2 regions of the Anaerobacillus sp. QJM3NY_17 genome follow, and region 1 is predicted to be linked to the other one. Evidence: a T-box and tRNA genes for the amino acid it is inferred to sense, from the RefSeq annotation. Region 1 holds a T-box; the other holds one or more tRNA genes.
The links. A T-box is a leader RNA that pairs with one kind of tRNA and senses whether it is charged. The one in region 1 lies ahead of leuS (leucine--tRNA ligase), so its partner is inferred to be a tRNA-Leu.
Positions count from the first base shown of each region.

Region 2: it encodes a tRNA-Leu, which carries the amino acid that the T-box ahead of leuS (leucine--tRNA ligase) is inferred to sense. The anticodon was not compared.

Region 1 is NZ_CM149685.1:3,143,164-3,147,341, reverse strand. It holds gene AC0VYV_RS16460 (hydrolase) at 1-106, shown strand, start outside; gene mnmM (tRNA 5-(aminomethyl)-2-thiouridylate-methyltransferase MnmM) at 137-703, opposite strand; T-box leader at 1,339-1,569, shown strand; gene leuS (leucine--tRNA ligase) at 1,633-4,047, shown strand.
Region 2 is NZ_CM149685.1:120,972-125,149, forward strand. It holds rRNA gene AC0VYV_RS00610 (23S ribosomal RNA) at 1-1,268, shown strand, start outside; rRNA gene rrf (5S ribosomal RNA) at 1,384-1,500, shown strand; tRNA gene AC0VYV_RS00620 (tRNA-Val) at 1,510-1,585, shown strand; tRNA gene AC0VYV_RS00625 (tRNA-Thr) at 1,619-1,694, shown strand; tRNA gene AC0VYV_RS00630 (tRNA-Lys) at 1,712-1,787, shown strand; tRNA gene AC0VYV_RS00635 (tRNA-Leu) at 1,795-1,879, shown strand; tRNA gene AC0VYV_RS00640 (tRNA-Gly) at 1,885-1,959, shown strand; tRNA gene AC0VYV_RS00645 (tRNA-Arg) at 1,978-2,054, shown strand; tRNA gene AC0VYV_RS00650 (tRNA-Pro) at 2,081-2,157, shown strand; tRNA gene AC0VYV_RS00655 (tRNA-Ala) at 2,169-2,244, shown strand; rRNA gene AC0VYV_RS00660 (16S ribosomal RNA) at 2,413-3,964, shown strand.

The DNA.
Region 1 (4,178 bases):
GAACAATGATGATTATGATAATCATATGAAAGAGATCTATGGTCTTTTACACAAATTAGGGAATAAGAAAACAAGAGAACATATCGAAACGATGGGAATTCTATAGAGAATAGGGGCTGTGCAGATGCACAGCCTCTTATTTTTTGCTGATGGCAAGAATATAGGGTGGTTCATTGATTTGGTTAATAAATTGGTATTTTAGAACTTGATACTGTGACTGATCGAGATCTGAAGCGAAATCTGACACCTTTTCACTTTCAATTTTACCTTCTGGATGTCCTGGGTAGACGACTAGAATAAGGAGCCCTTCTGAACGAAGCAAATGTAGGATGTCTGTTACTGCTTGGATCGTTTCTTCAGGTTTCGTCACAATAGTTTTATCTCCACCTGGGAGGTAGCCAAGGTTAAAGATTGCGGCAGAAACGTTTCCTACATCTTTCGTCTCAATTTTGCTATTGATTGAAGCGTGACTCTCGTGGAATAATGCCACCTGGGCAGATTGCTTAGCTTCTGTCAGCCTTTTTTCTGTAGCTTCAATCGCCTCAGGTTGGATATCAAAGCCATACACTTTTCCTGAATTCCCAACTGATTCAGCTAGGAAGAGAGTGTCATGTCCGTTTCCACAAGTGCCATCAATAGCAATGCCTCCTTCTTTTAATACTGAATTCAGTAGCGTTCTTGTAAAAGGTAATATTCGTTGCATGATCTGTAATCCTTTCTAACAATTAAAATTTTCTTAAATGAGTCTTCTGAAACTTATCCTATCAATTTATTAGGACGTCGAGGTTTAGAGTGGCTTCTTGTTTGCTTCTAACTAAGTATGACTTTACCATGATCGACCTTTTACTCCAACTAACATCTTTATGTGTTTGGGAATATCTGGCTCGTGGTACAGAGTACTATACAAAAAAATGAGGTGATCATATGGCAGAGCATGAAAAATCACATAAACAAGGCGAAACTAATAATCCCGAGCAATTACCAGATAAGGAAAAAATCAGCTCGACGAGGATGCTTCAGAAATGAATGTCGATGCGATTCCATTAGAAGATTTAAAAGAAGAACAAAAAGAAGAAAAAGATAAGCCACATTCCAAAGATGATTCGGCTAGTCAAAAAAAGCATCGTAAAGGATAACGTACCCAATCAGGGTGCGTTTCTTTTTTTGAGATATCCGCTTACTGTATTAATTGGAATTGTTCTTTTGGCACACATGCTAATTCATCGAATATAAGGACAGCGGATGTATAGATTACGAAAAAAACGTCTATTCTGATAATGTTCTTGACATTTCTCACAAGTATTCATACAATACAAATTATATACGTAACTAGTGAAACCAAAGATAATGATAAGGAATAGTAACAAAAATTCTATTACTAGAGAGTTAACGGCTGGTGGAAGTTAACATAGGAGATTTGTGAACTCACCTTTGAATCGGAAGCCTGAATAGAGTAAGGTTGCCCGTATGCCTGCGTTAAAGGCCTTAAGTGAGTGCTGTTTCTAGCACTAAGCCGGGTGGTACCGCGGGTGATTGTGAATATTAGATTCTCAACCTCTCGTCCCTGTTGATGAACAACGGGGACGGGAGGTTTTTTTATTTTTTTGCAAGGACTGGAAGGAGAGAGTGACAATGGCATTTGATCACAAAACAATTGAGAAGAAGTGGCAACACTTCTGGGAAACAAACAAGACTTTTAAGACAGAAAACGATGCTAATGGTGAAAAAATTTATATTCTTGATATGTTCCCATACCCCTCAGGGGCTGGGCTACATGTTGGGCACCCTGAAGGATATACAGCTACGGATATCCTTTCACGTATGAAGCGAATGCAGGGATATAATGTTCTTCACCCAATCGGATGGGACGCATTTGGACTTCCGGCAGAGCAATATGCTCTTGATACAGGAAATAATCCACGAGATTTTACTCAAAAGAACATTGACACATTCCGTCGTCAAATTAAAGAGTTAGGTTTTTCTTATGATTGGGATAGAGAAGTTAATACAACAGATCCACAATACTATAAATGGACACAGTGGATTTTCACAAAGCTTTACGAAAAAGGACTTGCGTACGTAGATGAAGTGGCTGTTAACTGGTGTCCAGCACTTGGAACGGTTCTTGCGAATGAAGAAGTGATCGACGGTAAAAGTGAACGTGGAGGCCACCCGGTAGTTCGTAAACCAATGAAGCAATGGGTTCTTAAAATTACAGAGTATGCCGATCGTCTACTTGAAGACCTTGAAGAGCTTGACTGGTCTGACAGCATTAAAGAAATGCAGCGTAACTGGATTGGGAAATCTGAGGGTGCTGAAGTAACATTCACGATTGACGGTCATGATGAATCGATCGATGTGTTTACGACGCGTCCTGATACACTTTTTGGAGCTACGTATATGGTCCTTGCACCTGAGCATCCTTTCGTTGACAAAATTTCTACTAGTGAACAAATCTCAAAAGTTGAAAGCTACCGATCAAAAGTACAAACAAAGAGTGACCTTGAGCGTACAGAGTTATCAAAAGAGAAGACTGGCGAGTTTACTGGCGCGTATGCCATTAATCCAATCAATAATGAGAAGCTTCCAATTTGGGTAGCAGATTACGTTCTAATGAGCTATGGAACAGGAGCTATTATGGCAGTTCCAGCTCACGATGAGCGCGATTATGAGTTCGCTACTACATTTAATCTTCCTATTAAAGAAGTCGTTGCTGGAGGAGATGTATCCAAGGAAGCTTATACAGAAGACGGAAAGCATGTGAACTCTGATTTCTTAAACGACCTTGAGAAAGTAGAAGCAATTACGAAAAGCATTGAATGGCTAGAGGAAAAAGGAAAGGGAACGAAAAAAACGACGTATCGTCTTCGCGACTGGTTATTTAGTCGTCAGCGTTATTGGGGCGAGCCAATTCCAATTATCCATTGGGAGGATGGCACAATGTCTGCTGTCCCGAAAGAAGAGCTTCCTGTCGTTCTTCCTGAAACAACGGAAATTAAACCGTCAGGAACTGGCGAATCTCCTTTAGCTAATATTGAGGATTGGTTGAACGTAGTTGATCCTAAAACGGGCATGAAGGGCCGACGTGAAACAAACACAATGCCGCAATGGGCTGGAAGCTGTTGGTATTACCTTCGCTACATTGATCCGGATAACGATGAAATGCTAGCTGACCCGAAAAAACTCGATGAGTGGTTGCCTGTTGATATGTATATCGGCGGTGCGGAACATGCGGTTCTTCACTTGTTATATGCTCGTTTCTGGCATAAAGTTCTTTATGATATCGGTGTTGTGCCAACAAAAGAACCATTCCAACGTCTCCGAAATCAAGGGATGATCCTTGGTGAGAACAACGAGAAAATGAGTAAATCAAAAGGAAATGTTGTTAACCCAGATGAAATTGTCGAAAGCCACGGTGCTGACACGCTTCGTCTATATGAAATGTTTATGGGTCCGTTCGAGGGTTCTATTGCATGGTCTAACAATGGTTTAGATGGCGCGCGCCGTTTCCTTGATCGTGTGTGGCGTTTATTTGGTGAAGGGGATCTAACGAAGTCTTCTATTTCTGAAGAAAATTCAGGAGAAGACATGGAGCGCGTCTACCACGAAACAGTTAAAAAAGTAACTGAGGACATGGAAGGCTTACGCTTTAATACAGCTATTTCACAAATGATGGTATTTGTGAATGAAGCATATAAGCAAGAGTCAGTTTCCGTTACATTAATGGAGGGCTTTGTGAAGTTGCTATCTCCAATCGCACCGCACCTTGCTGAAGAGCTGTGGAGTGCGCTTGGACATGAGGATACACTCGCATATGCAAACTGGCCAATGTTTGACGAAAGCAAGCTTACTGTAGATGAAGTAGAAATTGTAGTGCAAATCAATGGAAAACTTCGTGCCAAAATTTCTATTCCGACTGAAGCATCTCGTGATGAAATGCAAGAAATTGCTTTAGAGCATGAGAAGATTAAAGGTCAACTTGATGGCAAAACACTTCGAAAAGTGATTGCAGTACCAGGAAAGCTAGTTAATATTGTAGCTAATTAAGGTTGAACCCTCTCCTAACGACTAAGGAGAGGGTTTTTGAATGTAAACTACGGATGGGAAATTTTTAAACAACTCGAATAACCTTTTCCTAAAGCTGAGAATACTACTAAGATGAGTGGAAGATAGATTTC
Region 2 (4,178 bases), 1.4 Mb from region 1:
TAGGCGAGGAGAGAATCCTAAGACGATCGGGAGAACTCTCGTTAAGGAACTCGGCAAAATGACCCCGTAACTTCGGGAGAAGGGGTGCTTCCTCGGGTTTATAGCCCAGGGGAGCCGCAGTGAAAAGATCCAAGCGACTGTTTAGCAAAAACACAGGTCTCTGCAAAGCCGTAAGGCGAAGTATAGGGGCTGACACCTGCCCGGTGCTGGAAGGTTAAGAGGAGGGGTTATCCCTTACGGGAGAAGCTCTGAATCGAAGCCCCAGTAAACGGCGGCCGTAACTATAACGGTCCTAAGGTAGCGAAATTCCTTGTCGGGTAAGTTCCGACCCGCACGAAAGGTGCAACGACTTGGATACTGTCTCAACGAGAGACCCGGTGAAATTATAGTACCTGTGAAGATGCAGGTTACCCGCGACAGGACGGAAAGACCCCATGGAGCTTTACTGTAGCCTGATATTGGATTTTGGTACAGCTTGTACAGGATAGGTAGGAGCCATAGAAGTCGGACCGCCAGGTTCGATGGAGGCGTCGGTGGGATACTACCCTGGCTGTACTGACATTCTAACCCAGCACCGTGATCCGGTGCGGAGACAGTGTCAGGTGGGCAGTTTGACTGGGGCGGTCGCCTCCTAAAGTGTAACGGAGGCGCCCAAAGGTTCCCTCAGAATGGTTGGAAATCATTCGCAGAGTGTAAAGGCACAAGGGAGCTTGACTGCGAGACCTACAAGTCGAGCAGGGACGAAAGTCGGGCTTAGTGATCCGGTGGTTCCGCATGGAAGGGCCATCGCTCAACGGATAAAAGCTACCCTGGGGATAACAGGCTTATCTCCCCCAAGAGTCCACATCGACGGGGAGGTTTGGCACCTCGATGTCGGCTCATCGCATCCTGGGGCTGAAGTAGGTCCCAAGGGTTGGGCTGTTCGCCCATTAAAGCGGTACGCGAGCTGGGTTCAGAACGTCGTGAGACAGTTCGGTCCCTATCCGTCGCGGGCGCAGGAAATTTGAGAGGAGCTGTCCTTAGTACGAGAGGACCGGGATGGACACACCGCTGGTGTACCAGTTGTTCCGCCAGGAGCATAGCTGGGTAGCTACGTGTGGAAGGGATAAGTGCTGAAAGCATCTAAGCATGAAGCCCCCCTCGAGATGAGATTTCCCACAGCATTAAGCTGGTAAGATCCCTTAGAGATGATGAGGTAGATAGGTTCGGGGTGGAAGCGTGGCAACACGTGGAGCTGACGAATACTAATCGATCGAGGGCTTAACCTAAAATATTGGAAAGTTGTGCGTGCTATCTAGTTTTCAGGGAACACCTGAAATAAGGAAGTTCGATTAAGTGCCACCACGTCCTGTGGTGAACACCGAACGGCTAACATCCTGTTAGTCTAGTGATGATGGCGAAGAGGTCACACCCGTTCCCATGCCGAACACGGAAGTTAAGCTCTTCAGCGCCGATGGTAGTTGGGGGATCTCCCCCTGCAAGAGTAGGACGTCGCTAGGCTTATATAGTGGAGGATTAGCTCAGCTGGGAGAGCATCTGCCTTACAAGCAGAGGGTCGGCGGTTCGAGCCCGTCATCCTCCACCATATTTTCTTATAACCCGAAAGGGTACATATATCGCCGGTCTAGCTCAATTGGTAGAGCAACTGACTTGTAATCAGTAGGTTGGGGGTTCAAGTCCTCTGGCCGGCACCAGCTTTTCTTATCGAAAAGAGCCATTAGCTCAGTTGGTAGAGCATCTGACTTTTAATCAGAGGGTCGAAGGTTCGAGTCCTTCATGGCTCACCATGCATTTGCGGGTGTGGCGGAATTGGCAGACGCGCTAGACTTAGGATCTAGTGTCTTACGACGTGGGGGTTCAAGTCCCTTCACCCGCACCAATTGCGCGGAAGTAGTTCAGTGGTAGAACATCACCTTGCCAAGGTGGGGGTCGCGGGTTCGAATCCCGTCTTCCGCTCCATTAACTAAATTAGATTTTGCGCCCGTAGCTCAATTGGATAGAGCGTCTGACTACGGATCAGAAGGTTAGGGATTCGACTTCTCTCGGGCGCACCATTATTTTGTTGGTTTTCTTCTTTTTACGGGAAGTAGCTCAGCTTGGTAGAGCACTTGGTTTGGGACCAAGGGGTCGCAGGTTCAAATCCTGTCTTCCCGACCATTCATACCAACGGGGCCTTAGCTCAGCTGGGAGAGCGCCTGCCTTGCACGCAGGAGGTCAGCGGTTCGATCCCGCTAGGCTCCACCAATTAATTTTAAAAAAGTTGTTGACACTGACAAATGAATCATGATATGATGGTTTGGTCGCTGAAAACGACATTGAAAGAAAAATTGATCTTTGAAAACTGAACGAAACGCCATGTAAGTAGTTGTTTCTACGGAAACAAAACATTGTTTTAAAGCTAGATTAAGCTTTCTATCGGAGAGTTTGATCCTGGCTCAGGACGAACGCTGGCGGCGTGCCTAATACATGCAAGTCGAGCGAAGAGATGGGAGCTTGCTCCCTGATCTTAGCGGCGGACGGGTGAGTAACACGTGGGCAACCTGCCCTGCAGACTGGGATAACTCCGGGAAACCGGAGCTAATACCGGGTAATACATCGCACCGCATGGTGCAATGTTGAAAGTTGGCTTTCGAGCTAACACTGCAGGATGGGCCCGCGGCGCATTAGCTAGTTGGTAAGGTAATGGCTTACCAAGGCGACGATGCGTAGCCGACCTGAGAGGGTGATCGGCCACACTGGGACTGAGACACGGCCCAGACTCCTACGGGAGGCAGCAGTAGGGAATCTTCCGCAATGGACGAAAGTCTGACGGAGCAACGCCGCGTGAGTGACGAAGGCCTTCGGGTCGTAAAGCTCTGTTGTTAGGGAAGAACAAGTACCGTTCGAATAGGGCGGTACCTTGACGGTACCTAACCAGAAAGCCACGGCTAACTACGTGCCAGCAGCCGCGGTAATACGTAGGTGGCAAGCGTTGTCCGGAATTATTGGGCGTAAAGCGCGCGCAGGCGGTCTTTTAAGTCTGATGTGAAAGCCCACGGCTCAACCGTGGAGGGTCATTGGAAACTGGAGGACTTGAGTGCAGAAGAGGAGAGTGGAATTCCACGTGTAGCGGTGAAATGCGTAGATATGTGGAGGAACACCAGTGGCGAAGGCGGCTCTCTGGTCTGTAACTGACGCTGAGGCGCGAAAGCGTGGGGAGCAAACAGGATTAGATACCCTGGTAGTCCACGCCGTAAACGATGAGTGCTAGGTGTTGGGGGGTTCCACCCTCAGTGCTGAAGTTAACACATTAAGCACTCCGCCTGGGGAGTACGACCGCAAGGTTGAAACTCAAAGGAATTGACGGGGGCCCGCACAAGCAGTGGAGCATGTGGTTTAATTCGAAGCAACGCGAAGAACCTTACCAGGTCTTGACATCCTCTGACAATCCTGGAGACAGGACGTTCCCCTTCGGGGGACAGAGTGACAGGTGGTGCATGGTTGTCGTCAGCTCGTGTCGTGAGATGTTGGGTTAAGTCCCGCAACGAGCGCAACCCTTGATCTTAGTTGCCAGCATTTAGTTGGGCACTCTAAGGTGACTGCCGGTGACAAACCGGAGGAAGGTGGGGATGACGTCAAATCATCATGCCCCTTATGACCTGGGCTACACACGTGCTACAATGGACGGTACAAAGGGCAGCAACACCGCGAGGTGAAGCGAATCCCATAAAGCCGTTCTCAGTTCGGATTGCAGGCTGCAACTCGCCTGCATGAAGCCGGAATTGCTAGTAATCGCGGATCAGCATGCCGCGGTGAATACGTTCCCGGGCCTTGTACACACCGCCCGTCACACCACGAGAGTTTGTAACACCCGAAGTCGGTGGGGTAACCTTTATGGAGCCAGCCGCCGAAGGTGGGACAAATGATTGGGGTGAAGTCGTAACAAGGTAGCCGTATCGGAAGGTGCGGCTGGATCACCTCCTTTCTATGGAGAATTACGAAGGTAACTTACGTTACCAACCTTGCATGAGCGTTTCGTTTAGTTTTGAAAGAATGATTTATTCTTTCAAACCAGGTGAAGTGATGAAGCTTAGGCGGATTCAAACAGTAGCCTTGTTCCTTGAAAACTAGATAGCACAAACAACGACATCCAATAATTATTTTTTATGCAATAACTTAGTAATAACTGATGCGTTATG